DNA from 2 places in the Rhodococcus sp. PAMC28707 genome. Region 1 is predicted to be linked to the other one. Evidence: riboswitches for the same ligand, from Rfam matches in the RefSeq annotation. Region 1 holds a riboswitch; the other holds the start of a gene.
What was found. A riboswitch is a leader RNA that binds a small molecule or an ion and turns the genes downstream of it on or off. The one in region 1 is predicted to bind cobalamin.
Positions count from the first base shown of each region.

Region 2: another riboswitch for cobalamin. It lies ahead of cobN (cobaltochelatase subunit CobN); the one in region 1 lies ahead of E5720_RS09655 (CbtB-domain containing protein).

Region 1 is NZ_CP039253.1:2,130,776-2,137,897, forward strand. Features, by position in the region: gene E5720_RS09625 (NAD(P)/FAD-dependent oxidoreductase) at 1-613, shown strand, start outside; gene serS (serine--tRNA ligase) at 621-1,874, opposite strand; gene E5720_RS09635 (ankyrin repeat domain-containing protein) at 1,885-2,280, opposite strand; gene E5720_RS09640 (septum formation family protein) at 2,314-3,405, shown strand; gene E5720_RS09645 (metallopeptidase family protein) at 3,419-3,751, shown strand; gene E5720_RS09650 (CbtA family protein) at 3,876-4,634, opposite strand; gene E5720_RS09655 (CbtB-domain containing protein) at 4,661-4,855, opposite strand; cobalamin riboswitch at 4,887-5,025, opposite strand; gene E5720_RS09660 (histidine phosphatase family protein) at 5,081-5,647, shown strand; gene E5720_RS09665 (PE domain-containing protein) at 5,740-6,042, shown strand; gene E5720_RS09670 (PPE domain-containing protein) at 6,098-7,122, shown strand, end outside.
Region 2 is NZ_CP039253.1:23,762-30,883, reverse strand. Features, by position in the region: gene E5720_RS00095 (cobalt-precorrin-6A reductase) at 1-711, shown strand, start outside; gene cobJ (precorrin-3B C(17)-methyltransferase) at 708-2,213, opposite strand; gene E5720_RS00085 (precorrin-8X methylmutase) at 2,210-2,836, opposite strand; gene cobG (precorrin-3B synthase) at 2,868-4,016, opposite strand; cobalamin riboswitch at 4,056-4,182, shown strand; gene cobN (cobaltochelatase subunit CobN) at 4,229-7,122, shown strand, end outside.

The DNA of each region.
Region 1 (7,122 bases):
AGTTCGACTCGGGGTCGGCGTCACCGCAGTCGATGCCGATGGCGTCGTGCTCAGTGACTCCACCCGCATCGACTCACGGACCGTCATCTGGGCCGGCGGCGAATCCGCGGCACCAGTGGCCGCGACCGGCGACGCGAAGCCCGGTCCCGGCGGACGACTCGACGTGCTGGCCGATCTCACCGTCCCGAGGTTCGACAATGTCTACGCCGTCGGCGACGTGGCGAACATTCCGAATGTAGACGGAAGGACATTGCCCCAGTTGGGTTCGGTCGCTCAGCAAGCAGGGACTTGGGCGGCCCACAACATCGAGCTGACTATCGCGGGAAAGCATCGGAAGGTCTTCCAGTACAAGGACAAGGGCATCATGGCGATGATCGGCCGCGGGGCCGCTGTCGCAGAGGTCGGCGCGCACCGACATCAGGTGGAGGGGCCACTCGCATTCGCGGCGTGGCTCGGCGTCCATGCCGCACTACTGAGCGGCGCGCACAGCAAAGTCGACGCTTTCCTGTCCTGGGCGTGGGACTACTTCGACAGCGATCACGCCGCGATCGTCGAGTGCCACGGCAATCCGAAGCGGATCGCCTGGGCCGACGACGTGAAGCCGACCATCTGACACGTCTCTAGCGCAGAACATCCGTTCCGACGAACGGCACCAAAGCTTCCGGCACCCGAACGGTCCCGTCGGCCTGCTGGTGATTCTCGAGGATCGCCACGATCCACCGCGTCGTGGCCAATGTTCCGTTCAGCGTCGCAGCAATCTGCGGCTTGCCGTTGTCGTCGCGGTACCGAACACCCAGGCGTCGGGCCTGGAAGGTCGTGCAGTTCGACGTCGAGGTCAGCTCGCGGTAGGCATTCTGCGTCGGCACCCAAGCCTCGCAGTCGAACTTGCGCGCCGCCGAGGACCCGAGATCGCCACCGGCGACGTCGATGATTCGGTACGGAAGCTCCACTGCTGCAAGCATTTCGCGCTCGAACTCGAGAAGCTTGCGATGCTCGGCCGCTGCATCCTCGGGCTTGATGTAGGAAAACATCTCGATCTTGTCGAACTGGTGGACGCGGATGATCCCGCGAGTGTCCTTGCCGTACGAACCCGCTTCGCGACGAAAGCACGTCGACCAGCCCGCATAGCGCTTCGGGCCTTCGGACAGGTCGAGGATCTCGCCTGCGTGATAGCCGGCCAGCGCGACTTCCGACGTGCCGACGAGATACAGATCGTCGGCTTCGAGTCGGTAGATTTCATCGGCGTGCGCTCCCAGGAATCCGGTTCCCGCCATGATCTCCGGCCGCACCACCACCGGCGGGATCATCATGGTGAACCCGTTCTTGACGGCCTTCTGCGCCGCCAGTTGCAACATCCCCTGCTGCAGCAGCGCACCGTACCCGGTCATGAAGTAGAACCGCGAACCCGACACCTTCGCGCCGCGTTCCATGTCGATCAGCTTCAGCGACTCACCAAGCTCGAGGTGGTCCTTCGGCTCGAAGTCGAACGTCGGGATCTCACCGACGGTTTCCATCAACACGAAGTCGTCTTCGCCGCCGGCCGGAGCTCCCTCTTCGACGACGTTCGACAACGCGCGTTGCGCGCTGTCCACCGCAGCATCTGCCTCGTTCTGGCGCGCCTCAGCAGCCTTGACCTTCGCCGCCAGTTCGGACGACCCTGCCAACAACGCAGGACGCTCCTCCGCTGACGCCTTCCCGACGCGTTTGCCGAGGGCCTTCTGCTCGGCGCGGAGCTGATCGCCGGCAAGCACTGCGGCCCGTCGGGACGCATCGGCGCCGAGGAGCACGTCGACTAGCGCGGGATCTTCCCCACGGGTGTGCTGTGAGGCACGGACGACATCGGGATTCTCACGAAGAAACTTCAGGTCGATCACGAGGAAAACCTTACTTGCCGAGCAAGACCAGGTAGTCCTCGCGTCCGAACATGCGCGCCGCGTCGATCGCCGACGGATGACCACCGTGCGGATCCGCTCCGCCCTCGACCAGCTCCCGCACCACCTCGTCCTCCCCCTTGAAGACCGCGCCTGCGAGCGGCGTCTGGCCCTTCTCGTTCGGCCGATTCACATCTGCACCCTGGCCGACCAGCATGCGAACAGTGCGCGGGTGACCGTGATAGGCCGCCAGCATGACCAGGGTGTCCCCCGCCTCGTTGTTGAGGTCGACCGGCACTCCGGCGTCCAGATATATCTTCAACGACTCGGCATCACCGTCGCGGGCCATCGTGAACAGTCGGCCCGCAAGCTCGGCGATGTCAGCACTGGTCTCCTCGGGGTCTGTCATAGGAACCGAAGATACTCGGGCATGATGGAGTTGATGTCCACCAGCGATCCGGTTCGGCCGGGGAAACCCACAACGACACGCAACCCGCGCACAGTATCGGCGCACGGTGCGCGTCGAGGACTCGCCTTCGTCGCTGTGGGGGCCGTCGCGGCTGCTGCGATCACGCTCTCCGTGTCCGGTGGCTTCTCGCAACCGGAGAAGATCGCCACCCACTCGGCCGCCGGGCCTGCGACGTCGGGTGCCGTCACGGCCAAGACGTTCGGTTCGGCCGATCCAGGCACGTGCCTGCAGTGGACGCCTACCGACGACCCCGAAACCGACCGACAGGACCTCACCGAAGTCTCCTGCGCCGACCCACATCGATTCGAAGTAGCAGCCGACGTCGATCTGAGTGCCTACCCCGGGCTCGAGTTCGCTCCGAACTCGGTCTACCCGGGAGCGCAACGGTTCGGACAGCTACGCGACGAGCATTGCGTCGATGCCGTCGACGACTATTTGGGTGCCAAGTTCGATCCGAGCGGCAAGTTCAGTGTCGGCCTGATGTTCCCCAGCCAAGCAGGATGGGCATCGGGCGAACGAACATTGCGGTGTGGAATCCAGAAGTCCACGAACACGGGAATTCCGCAGGAGATGACCGGCTCGGTGCTCGACCTGGATCAGTCGAACGTGTGGGAGCCCGGCACCTGCATCGGCATCCTGCAGAACGTGCCCGCCGATCCGGTCGACTGCAGCGCGCCCCACGCCTTCGAGGTGGTCTCCGTCGCAGACCTGAGCCAACAGTTTCCGAACGGAATTCCCAACGAGGCCGACCAGGACGCCTACCTCACGACTGTCTGCACCGACGCCGTGAACGCATACCTCGGCTCCCCAACCTCCCTGCGGGACAAGACGCTGACGCTGTTCTGGGACAACATCGACGTGACCAGTTGGCTGGCTGGTAGCCGTCAGGTCAGCTGTTCGATAGGAAGTGAGCTCGACACGGGCGGGTTCGCGACGATCGTCGGATCGGCACAGGGCGACATCCTCATCAACGGTCAACCGCCGGTACCGCCGCCGTCGGCCCCGGACGGTCGGGCACTTCCGACGCCGCTGCCCGGTGCCGCCCCGATCACGTCGGGAGGATGACATTCCTACCGACATGAGCCGCGCCGACTTCGAAAACGCTGTCGGCGACGCCCTCGACACGCTTCCGCCGGACATCACCGACCGCATGGACAACGTCGTCATTCTCGTCGAGGAAGAGCACCCCACCGAGAACATCCTCGGCCTGTACGAGGGGGTCGCGCTCACCGACCGCTACGAGTACAGCGGGCATCTACCGGACGTGATCACCATCTACCGTCGTCCGATTCTGGATATGGTCGACGACCCCGAGACCGCTCGACGAGAGATCGCGATCACCGTCGCCCACGAGGTAGGGCACCATTTCGGCATCGACGACGAGCGCTTGCACGAACTGGGTTTCGGGTAGTTCCCCGCCGCTTGAATGGTCGATTTCAAGACATCTGATCGTATGAATGGACCATTCAAGCGGGCTGGGGTGGGCCCGAACCAACTGGGCGCTGAAGCGGGCTGGGGTGCGCTGAACTCGAGAGCTACGCCGTAATCGACTCGCGCGCCTTGCCGACAGCCCGATCGGTGAAGAATGCGAATGCCAACCCGAGCGCGATCCACAGCGTCGCCTGCGTCGCCAGCGAAGACAGTCGGAACTCCCACAGCAGTGTGGCCGGGAAGTCCGCGCCGACCTCGTTGATCGTGGGCAGCAGTACATATCCCAGGCCTACCACGACGAGGAACGCCGCCAGCGGAGCCGCGATCCGAACGGCAAGCGAACTGTGCGACGCCACCGTTTTCGCGACGTAGATTCCGATTGCTACCGCCAACAACCCGAGAACAACAGAAGCGAGCCACAGCCAGGTGCGCTGATTGATGGTGTCCGGGTCGCCCACAGCAGGTGGATTGGCCGGATATTTGAAGAACGGGACAGCTTCGATTGCCACCCAGCCGAGCGCGCCGACAGCGAGGGCAAGTGTGGACCCGGACAGCGAGGTGAACCGCCGAGCGTAGTGCAGCACCGTCGCGAAGATGGCACCGAGCGCGAGCCCTGCCAGCCCGGTTGCGAGGAACAGCCCCGCACGTTGGCCGTCACGGCTTACGAGTGCATCTTCTTCGTCGTGCGAGTGTGCGCCCGGAGTTACTTCGGCGTGCTCGGCTGCACCTGCCGCCTCTTCGATGGCGATGGCCGAATTTACGTGAGGCTCACCGATGACGAACGCGATGGTGCCCGCGAGCAGACCTGCGATGAGACCCGCCAGGAGTCCGCGGACGAGCAACTGAAGATAGGTCCCCTGCAAGGTGGTCACACGCGGGGACGTCGCGGTCAGTGACACGGGAGACCCAGCAGGTGGCGTCCGTCGTGCATCAGTTCGTGCATGTACATTCCACTACGTGAAATGGCGCCCTGGTCGAAACCGACCAGGTAGAGCACGACGAATGCGAGGAGCACCACCGCCGCGACGACGACTGCGAGGGCAGCCGACTCCGTGGCGTTGCTGGGATTGTGAACGATGGCCATGATGGAATGCCTCCTGGGATTATGCGTCCCTTTCGAACCGAAGCGATGTGTCAGTTTTCTGGCTCTCGGAACCGCTGAGGTCCGATCACAGTGGCGCAACCGCTCCGGATTCACACCGGAATTGCCTGTACACATCGCGCTTACCCGCGAACTCTGGCACCGATATCAGCCCGGTGTCAATCGGAACCAGGGTGCGATGAGCCCATGGGTGGAGAGGAGTGCTCGATGCCGTCGACAGTGACGCGGCTCTCGCTGGTCAGCCATGGCACGACCGAGGCAATGCGCCGTGCCAGGTTTCATTCGGACGAACCGGTCGATTCGGGCGGGCTGAAGCGGCTGGAGGAACTCACGTTCGACTCGGACGCCGAGATGACGATGATCGCCCCGGAGCGGCGAACTCGACAGACTGCGGCGGTCCTCGGCGTAAAGGGAGCCATCGTCGCCGACCTCGCCGACCTCGATTTCGGCGAATGGACCGGCCGAACGATGGATGACCTCGACGAGTCCGAGCTGCTGGGGTGGCTCACCGACACTTCCACCGTCCCACCATGTGGTGAATCGATCGACGCACTGTTCGACCGCGTCGGGCAATGGATGAACAGGGTGGCGACCGAGCGTCGTCGGCTGCTGGCGGTCACGCATCCTGCTGTCGTCCGCGCCGTCGTCGTCACAGCACTCGACGCGCCGTCGTCCTCGTTCTGGCGGGTGGACATCCCACCCGCGACGGTGACGAATCTGAACTTCCGAGGTGGGCGATGGACCCTTCGGTCTGCGGCAGAAAAAATCACCTGAGCTTTTTTACGCGGAGTGGAACCGATTGCCCAGTGCCGTCGTCAAAGTTCTACGAGAGCGAAATTTTCGCTGCGTGACGAAGGAGTGGGGTTATGCCCGGAAATGTGCGCGTCGACCCGGTTGCCCTCGAGGCCGCCGCCGCCGAGTTGGATGCCCTCGCAGCTCGGCTCCAGGCGAGTCTGACTGCCGCATCGCTACCCATTCAAGTCACACCCTCCGGCAGCGAGGAAGTCTCACTCCTCGCCAATCGCTACTTCGTTCGCGCTGCGGGTTCGTTCACTCCCGCTGCCACCGACGCCATCGGCGAACTGATCGAGGCTGCTGCCGCACTGCGGGCACAGGCGTCCGCGTACCGAGATGTCGACTTCGAACACGGTCGGGCACTGACAATCTGAAGAGCTGACTATCCACAAGCACTGACGGGGCTGAGTAAATGACGGGGGAGATGTTGTGACACTGGGCGTAACGGGGGTCGTGTGGCTACCACGCACTGCAACAGTAAATTCAGGGGCGTTGCTGCTGGGAACCGGTCCGGCCCCGCTGATCGGTGCCGCGAGCGCGTGGGGGTCGGTTGCGGCCGCCTATACCGACGCATCGATCACAGTTGGTCGGGTCATGGCTGTCCTCGCGGCCGGCTGGGAAGGTGAGGCGGCCAATGCGGCCCAAGCTCGCTTCGGCGGATTTTTGGCGTGGACGCAGGGTGCGGCAACGCGTGCCACCGAGATCAGCGGACACGCTCTCGCCGAGGCTGCGGCCTATACGACTGCGGTCGCTGCGATGCCGAATCCGGTCGCGATAGCTGCTGTGAAATCCGCCAAAGTTGCCGCGTACAGCTCTGGTGGCGCACTGAACGGCAGCGCCGAAGCACTCGAAGTTGCAGACCAGTCACTAGACGTTCAGGCTGCGATCGTCATGGACGCCTATGAAGCTGCGACGACGCCGCTGGCCATGACGGTCTCGTTCGATCGGCCGCCCGAGATCGTCAACGACACGTCCGGTGGCACCTCCGGGCCCGACGGCAGTATCGCCAAGGGCACCTCCTACGAGGAAACGAAAGCCTTCGGGTTCAGCGCTCACACCTCACCCGCTCAGGCGGTCATCGCCGCAGCTACAGCAGCAGTTCAGAATCCTGCGTTGGTGGCTGCCGCGGGGCAGGTGGCCGGCTCTGCGGGTTCGATCGCCGGCTCCAGCGTCACCACCGTTGCTTCCGCGGCCACCAACGTCGGCGGATCCGCGGTGTCGACGTTCATGAACTCACAGAACCCTTCGCAGGGCTCGGCGGGATCACCGCTCGCGGGTGCAGGCAGAGCCGATGCTGGAGCACCGGGTTCGGCGGCAACGCGAGCAATGTCCTTCGGGTCCATCGGTTCCACCGGGTCAGCGGGCACCGGCGGGGTCGGCTTCGGCCGGGTGTCGGGCGGTCTCGGTAGCACCGCGTTCGGGGCTCCCAACGGACCGGGGGGCGCGTCCTCGGT
Region 2 (7,122 bases), 2.1 Mb from region 1:
GAGTCGCGCGAGCTGGCCGCACGGTTGTCCGGCGACGATCGGTTCGACTTCGTCACTTCTCTGGCCGGCCGCGTCCGGGACCCGAAACTCCCGCTGGGCACTTCGCGCGTCGGCGGGTTCGGCGGGGCCGACGGGCTGACCCGCTGGCTGCACGATCACGAGATCGACGCGATGGTGGACGCGACGCATCCCTTCGCCTCCACGATCTCGAACAACGCCGCCATCGCCGCTGCACACCATCGCATCCCGCTTCTCGGACTGCATCGCAAGCCATGGTCCCGCAGGCCCGGTGACCAGTGGATAGAGGTATTCACCCCAGGCGAAGCAGCGGCGGCCATTCCAGCCGACGCCGGTCGCGTCCTGCTGACGATCGGGCGTCAGGAGGTAGCGGCCTTCGCGGCGGTCGAATCCAGCTGGTTTCTGATTCGTAGCATCGATCGACCGGACCCGGTACTTCCGATCCATCACGAATTATTGCTCGCGCGAGGGCCGTTCGACATCGACGCCGAGATCGAACTGATGCGTCGCCGTGGGATCGACGCCGTCGTCAGCAAGAACAGCGGGGGAGTGATGACGGAAGCGAAGATCACCGCGGCGAGAGAACTGGGCATTCCAGTGATCATGATCGCCCGGCCGACAGTGCCACCCGATCGACGTGTGGTTCACACCGTGGACGACGTGCTGGCCTGGCTTGGTTCGCTTCCCGGCTAGGCTCGTCCCTCTGCAGCAGGGTATCTCCGTGGCGTGAAGATCATTGGGCCACTACCCGTGTCGATGACCTCCGTGAGCGAGGATCCCACGATGAGAAGACACCTCATATCGATTTTCGCTTCGGCGAGATCGGCTAACCGGACGGTGGTCACCGACTCGTCTTCGCTTCCCACCGCGCGACCGATGACCACCGGAGTGTCGGGGCCACGATGTTCGAGGAGGATGTCACGTGTCGCAGAGATCTGCCAGGTCCTCGACTTCGAGGCGGGGTTGTAGATGGCAATCGCCATGTCCGCTTCGGCCACAGCAGACAAGCGGGCGGCCACGACGTCCCAGGGCTTGAGGCGATCCGACAGTGAAATCACGGCATAGTCGTGTCCGAGGGGTGCACCGACGCGGCTTGCAACCGCATTGGCTGCGGTCATTCCGGGGACGACCCGCACCGGCACGGTAGACCATTGATCTTCGGCGGCGATCTCGATGACTGCCGAGGCCATTGCAAACACTCCAGGATCGCCGGACGACACCACTACAACCCGTCGACCCCGCTTCGCGAGATCCAATGCGAAGGCAGCGCGTTCGGACTCGACCTTGTTGTCGCTTGCATGCCGAATCTGTCCGGCCTGCAACGGCACTCGGTCGAGATACGTCACATAACCGACGAGGTCCGTGGCAGCGCGAAGCTCATGACGAACCTCGTCTGTCGTCCACCTGTCTGCACCCGGACCGAGGCCGACTACGACGACTTCACCCAGCGTGCGCGATTCGACGGGATTGTTCGCCGGGCTCGGCACGATTGCGATGGAGAAGTACGGCACCTCGTCGGCGACGACGTCGGCAGCGGCAAGAACCCGTTCGCTACCGGTACTGGCGCGTTCGACGTAGAAAGCTTCGTCGAGTCGTCCTGAATCTTTCAGTGCAGCTGCAACATTGGGGTAGGTGCGCCCGAGCTTCATGATTGCCGCCGCATCGGTGTTTCGAAGCCGTCTCGTCAGCTCGGCGACAGGCAGAGTTCCGGGTAGCACCGTGAAGACTTCGTCGCGCTCGACCAATGGTGTCTTCAGTGCGGCCGAGGCCGCACTCACCGAAGTCACACCCGGTACGATCTCGACGTCGAATCGGTTGCAGAGCCGCTTGTGCATGTGCATGTAGGAGCTGTAGAAAAGCGGGTCGCCCTCGGCGAGGAGGACAACCGAGAGTCCGGACTCGAGATGTGCGGCAAGGCGTTCGGCTGTCTGGGTATAGAACTCGTCGATAGCTCCCTGATAGCCACCTGGGTGATCGGTGCTCTCCGTGGTGACCGGGTAGACCAGGTGCTCTTCGATCTGACCTTCGCGCATATAGCCGGCGGCGACTCCGCGTGAGATGGATTTGCCATGCTTGGCGCTGTGGAATGCCACGACATCGGCTTCACCGATGACCCGCGCAGCTTTGACCGTCACCAGTTCGGGATCCCCGGGCCCGATGCCGACGCCCCACAACTTGCCTGGAATTATGCTCATTCTTCCTCGCTTGCAATGGCATTCACTGCGGCGGCTGTGATGGCGCTACCGCCACGCCGTCCTCGAACCACCAGATACTCGAGACCGAAGTTCGATGCGATGAGGTCCTCCTTGGATTCGGCAGCACCGATGAAACCGACCGGACCTCCGACGATCGCGGCGGGTTTGGGTGCGCCTGCAGCCAGCATCTCGAGTAAATGGAACAGCGCTGTCGGTGCGTTACCGATCGCGACTACCGCGCCATCGAGCCGATCTCCCCACAATTCGAGCGCGGCTGCAGTTCGAGTCGTGCCCATCTTGGCCGCGAGATCACGCACTCTCGGATCCGACAGCGTGCAGATCACTTCGTTGTCGGCGGGCAACCGTCGACGTGTGACGCCTGCCGCGACCATTTTGACATCGCACAGAACCGGTGCACCTGCAGCAAGGGCAGAGCGGGCGGCGGAAACAACCGACGGTGTGGCACCGACAACTTCGGTGAGGTCGACTTCACCGCTGGCATGGATCATCCGCACGACGACCTGCGCGACGTCAGGGGCGAACGCCGAAAGATCCGCCTCGGCTCGAATGGTCGCGAAGGACTGTCGATAGATCTCCGCACCGTCGCGGATGTAGTCGTACATGGAGTTCACGATAGGTCAGAACGGAGACCCCTCATGACACCCGGTATCCGGCGCCGGTGGCGACGACGTCCACGATCTCGCCTTTCGGCCTGCCGCATCGACGCTCGCATCCTGACCAATGTTCGCGTTGGTCAGCAAGATTCCGGCCGGCAGCCACGGCGTCACGTAGATCCCCCCGCACGTCTGCATTCGACTTCTCGCACCCAGGTGAGCCGGTACAGGCGCTGAGGTTCACCCAAGGTGAGTCGGCATCGAAGATCAGGCCCATCGGGGCCAGTACTCGAACCACCTGTTCGGCAGCGCCCTCGTCGAGATCGCACACGACGATCCCGCGCCACGGCGTGACGACGAGCGGCTTGTCGATTGCAGCGAGAAACTCGGCGAGACGTGCGTCGAGGACGCCGAGCGCAAGGACTCCGCCCAGCGCGACGAGTCCGTCGGCCTGCGACAGCCACCCGATCGGGGGTGTATCGGACGGTCGAGTGGCCAGTGGGCCCGTGATTGTCGGGTCGTATCCGGATGAATCGAGGCCCAGCGTTGCGAGAACTCTTGCGGGTCCGTCGGCGAGCTCGGCCAGTCGCCACTCCGTTCCCCGCAACGAGACGAATATTCGGGCGGTGTCCACCAGCACATCGACGACGCTGTCGCGTTCGACCCGGACACCCGTATCAGCGCCACCGAGGATCAAGGCGAACAACTCGGGCGAGAGCGCTTGGACACCGAAGTCCGGGTCCAGAGCGGTGACATCGCCTCGGCCGTCGTCGAGGGCGAACAGTGTCCGGCCGGGAAGATCCACCAGCTCGGCACGGGCGCACAGGCCTCGGTCGAGTGCGGTGATCAAGGTTCGGACATCGGTGACACCATTCACCCGACCAGTCAAGGGCGAGGCAAGTATGTTGCGCACACGCTCGTGTGACGGGGAGGGCAACATACCGGCATTCGCAAGCCGTCGAGCCAGCTCGGTGCTGTCCCGAACCCCGCGGAATTGAATGTTGCCGCGGGATGTCAGCTGCATAGACCCGTTGCCGAGATCGCCAGCAGCCTCTGCGAGAACCTGCATGTGGGAAGGGTCGACCATTCCGCCGGGCAGCCGCACCCTGGCCAGCGCGCCATCGGCTGCTTGGTGCAAGGTCAGTGCACCTGGGCAGCGGTCGGGGGTTGTTCTCGGGTCGCTCGACATCACCTGTCCAGGCTACAAGTGCATCCTGTCGGGGTTTCCCGATGTAACGAGCCGGAGGGTTTCTTCGGTAGCATCCCCTTCGAACGGCTTCGGCCGAGAGGAAGCCGGTGTAACTCCGGCGCGGTCGCGCCACTGTGAAAGCCAGACCCTCTCCCGTGAGCCCACACGCAAGACGAATGCGGGGCGCGAAAACCCCGAGGAGGGCAGTAACCGTGATCCTGCTTCTGTCCACATCGGACACCGACCTGCTCAGCGCGCGTGCCAGCGGCGCCGACTATCGGTGGGGAAATCCTTCGCGCCTGCTCGCCGACGATGTTGCCGGGCTGGCTGAGGGCATTGATTTGATCGTGCTCCGGATCTTGGGGTCGAAGCGGTCCTGGGAGGAGGGCGTCGATGCGGTACTCGCCTCCGGCGTGCCGGTGGTCGTTCTCGGTGGGGAGCAGGCGCCGGACGCCGAGTTGATGGAGTTGTCGACCGTCCCCGGCAACGTCGCAGCTCAAGCCCACAATTACCTGGCAGAAGGTGGCCCGGAGAATCTTGCCGAACTCTTCGGCTTCCTGTCCGACACCGTTCTGCTCACCGGTCACGGGTTTTCTGCGCCCGTCCACACACCTACGTGGGGAGTGTTGGAGTCTTCGGTGACACCCGCCGATGCCGGCGGACCGACCATCGCGATCCTCTACTACCGAGCGCAGCATTTGGCCGGAAACACGGCATACATCGAAGCTCTTGCCGCGGCCGTCGAGGCGAAGGGTGGGAAGGCGCTTCCGCTCTTCTGCGCGTCGTTGCGCGCCGCAGACCCGGAACTACTGGGCGCTTTGAAGTCGGCCGACGCGATGATCGTGACTGTGTTGGCCGCGGGCGGAACCAAGCCTGCAGGCGCGTCGGCAGGCGGCGATGACGAAGCATGGGACGTGACCGAACTAGCCGCGCTGGACGTTCCCATCCTGCAGGGGCTTTGCTTGACCAGCAGTCGGGCTACCTGGGATGCGAACGACGACGGCATGTCGCCGCTCGACGTTGCGACTCAAGTTGCAGTTCCCGAATTCGACGGCCGACTCATCACGGTTCCGTTTTCGTTCAAAGAGATCGACGGCGATGGCCTGACCACCTACGTCCCCGATCACGAACGTGCTGCGCGGGTAGCTGGAATCGCGGTGCGTCATGCACGACTTCGCTACATTCCTACGTCGGAGCGCAGGATTGCCCTGATGTTCTCGGCGTACCCGACCAAACATGCTCGCATCGGAAATGCCGTCGGCCTCGATACGCCGGCAAGCGCGATTTCGCTCATGACCGAGATGCGCACCGCGGGATACGATCTCGGACCAGAGGACGGACCCGACGCCGTTCCGGGCTTGGCCGCCCGCGATGGCGACGCACTCATCCACGCACTTATCGCGCGCGGTGGACAAGACCCGGATTGGCTCACCGACGCACAGCTCGAGGGCAATCCGATCCGCATCTCGGCCGCGCGGTACCGGTCTTGGTTCGCCGAGCTCCCGGAGGACCTGACGTCCGCCGTCGAGAAGCATTGGGGACCGGCTCCCGGTGATCTGTACGTCGATCGCTCGAGCGATCCCGAAGGCGAGATCGTCATCGCGGCAATGCAGTTCGGCAACGTCGTCATCATGGTTCAACCGCCCCGCGGATTCGGCGAGCGACCCGTCGCGATCTATCACGATCCCGATCTACCTCCCAGTCATCACTATCTCGCGGCGTATCGCTGGATCCAGGCGTCGATTCAGGACGGCGGCTTCGGTGCCGATGCGATGGTCCACCTCGGAAAGCATGGCAACCTCGAGTGGCTACCAGGTAAGACGCTCGGGATGTCCGCTTCGTGCGGCACCGATGCCGCACTCGGCGACCTGCCGCTGATCTACCCATTCCTCGTCAACGATCCGGGCGAGGGGACGCAGGCCAAGCGTCGTGCCCACGCCACTCTGGTCGATCACCTCATCCCGCCGATGGCCCGCGCCGAGAGTTACGGCGACATCTCCCGGCTCGAGCAGTTGCTCGACGAGCATGCCAACATTTCGGCTTTGGACCCGGCCAAACTGCCTGCTATCAGGCAGCAGATCTGGACGCTGATGACTGCGGCCCAGATGCATCAGGACCTCGGATTGGAGGAGCGTCCCGACGAAGAAGTATTCGACGACATGCTGCTGCACGTCGACGGTTGGCTCTGCGAGATCAAGGACGTCCAGATCCGGGACGGTCTGCACATCCTCGGTCAGGAGCCGGTCGGCGACGCCGAGGTGGAATTGGTGCTGGCGATGCTGCGTGCACGTCAGATGTGGGGTGGCGAACAAACCGTGCCCGGACTTCGCGAAGCGTTGGGACTGAGCGAAGACGGAGACGAGGAGCGAACACGAGTCGACGCCATCGAGTCGATCGCACACGGTCTGGTGGCGACGATGCAGACGACTCAGTGGGATCCCGGCGCCGCCGAAGCAGTAGCGGCAGAGCACGGACCGGTCGTTGCCGAGATCCTTCGCTTCGCGGCCACCGAGGTGGTTCCCAGGCTTCGGGCAACCTCTCGCGAGATCGACCAGATCCTCCATGCGCTCGACGGTGGGTTCATTCCCGCCGGACCGAGCGGGTCCCCGCTGCGCGGACTCATCAACGTTCTACCTACCGGCAGGAACTTCTACTCTGTCGATCCCAAGGCAGTGCCCTCGCGCCTGGCGTGGGAAACCGGGCAGGCAATGGCCGAGTCGCTTCTCGCCCGCTACCGCAAGGACCACGGGGAGTGGCCCAAGTCCGTGGGTCTGTCGGTGTGGGGCACCTCCGCCATGCGGACGTCCGGCGACGATGTCGCAGAAGTCTTCGCACTCCTCGGTGTAGCACCGGTGTGGGACGAGGCTTCCAGACGCGTCACCAAGCTCGAGGTCATCGACCTGGACGAACTGGGACGTCCGCGGATCGACGTCACGGTGCGGATCAGTGGTTTCTTCCGTGACGCCTTTCCTCACGTGCTGGCGATGCTCGACGACGCAGTACGCCTCGTCGCTGCATTGGACGAACCGGCCGACCAGAACTACGTTCGCGCACACGCTCAGGCAGATCTCGCCGAGCATGGCGATGAGCGTCGCTCGACGACCCG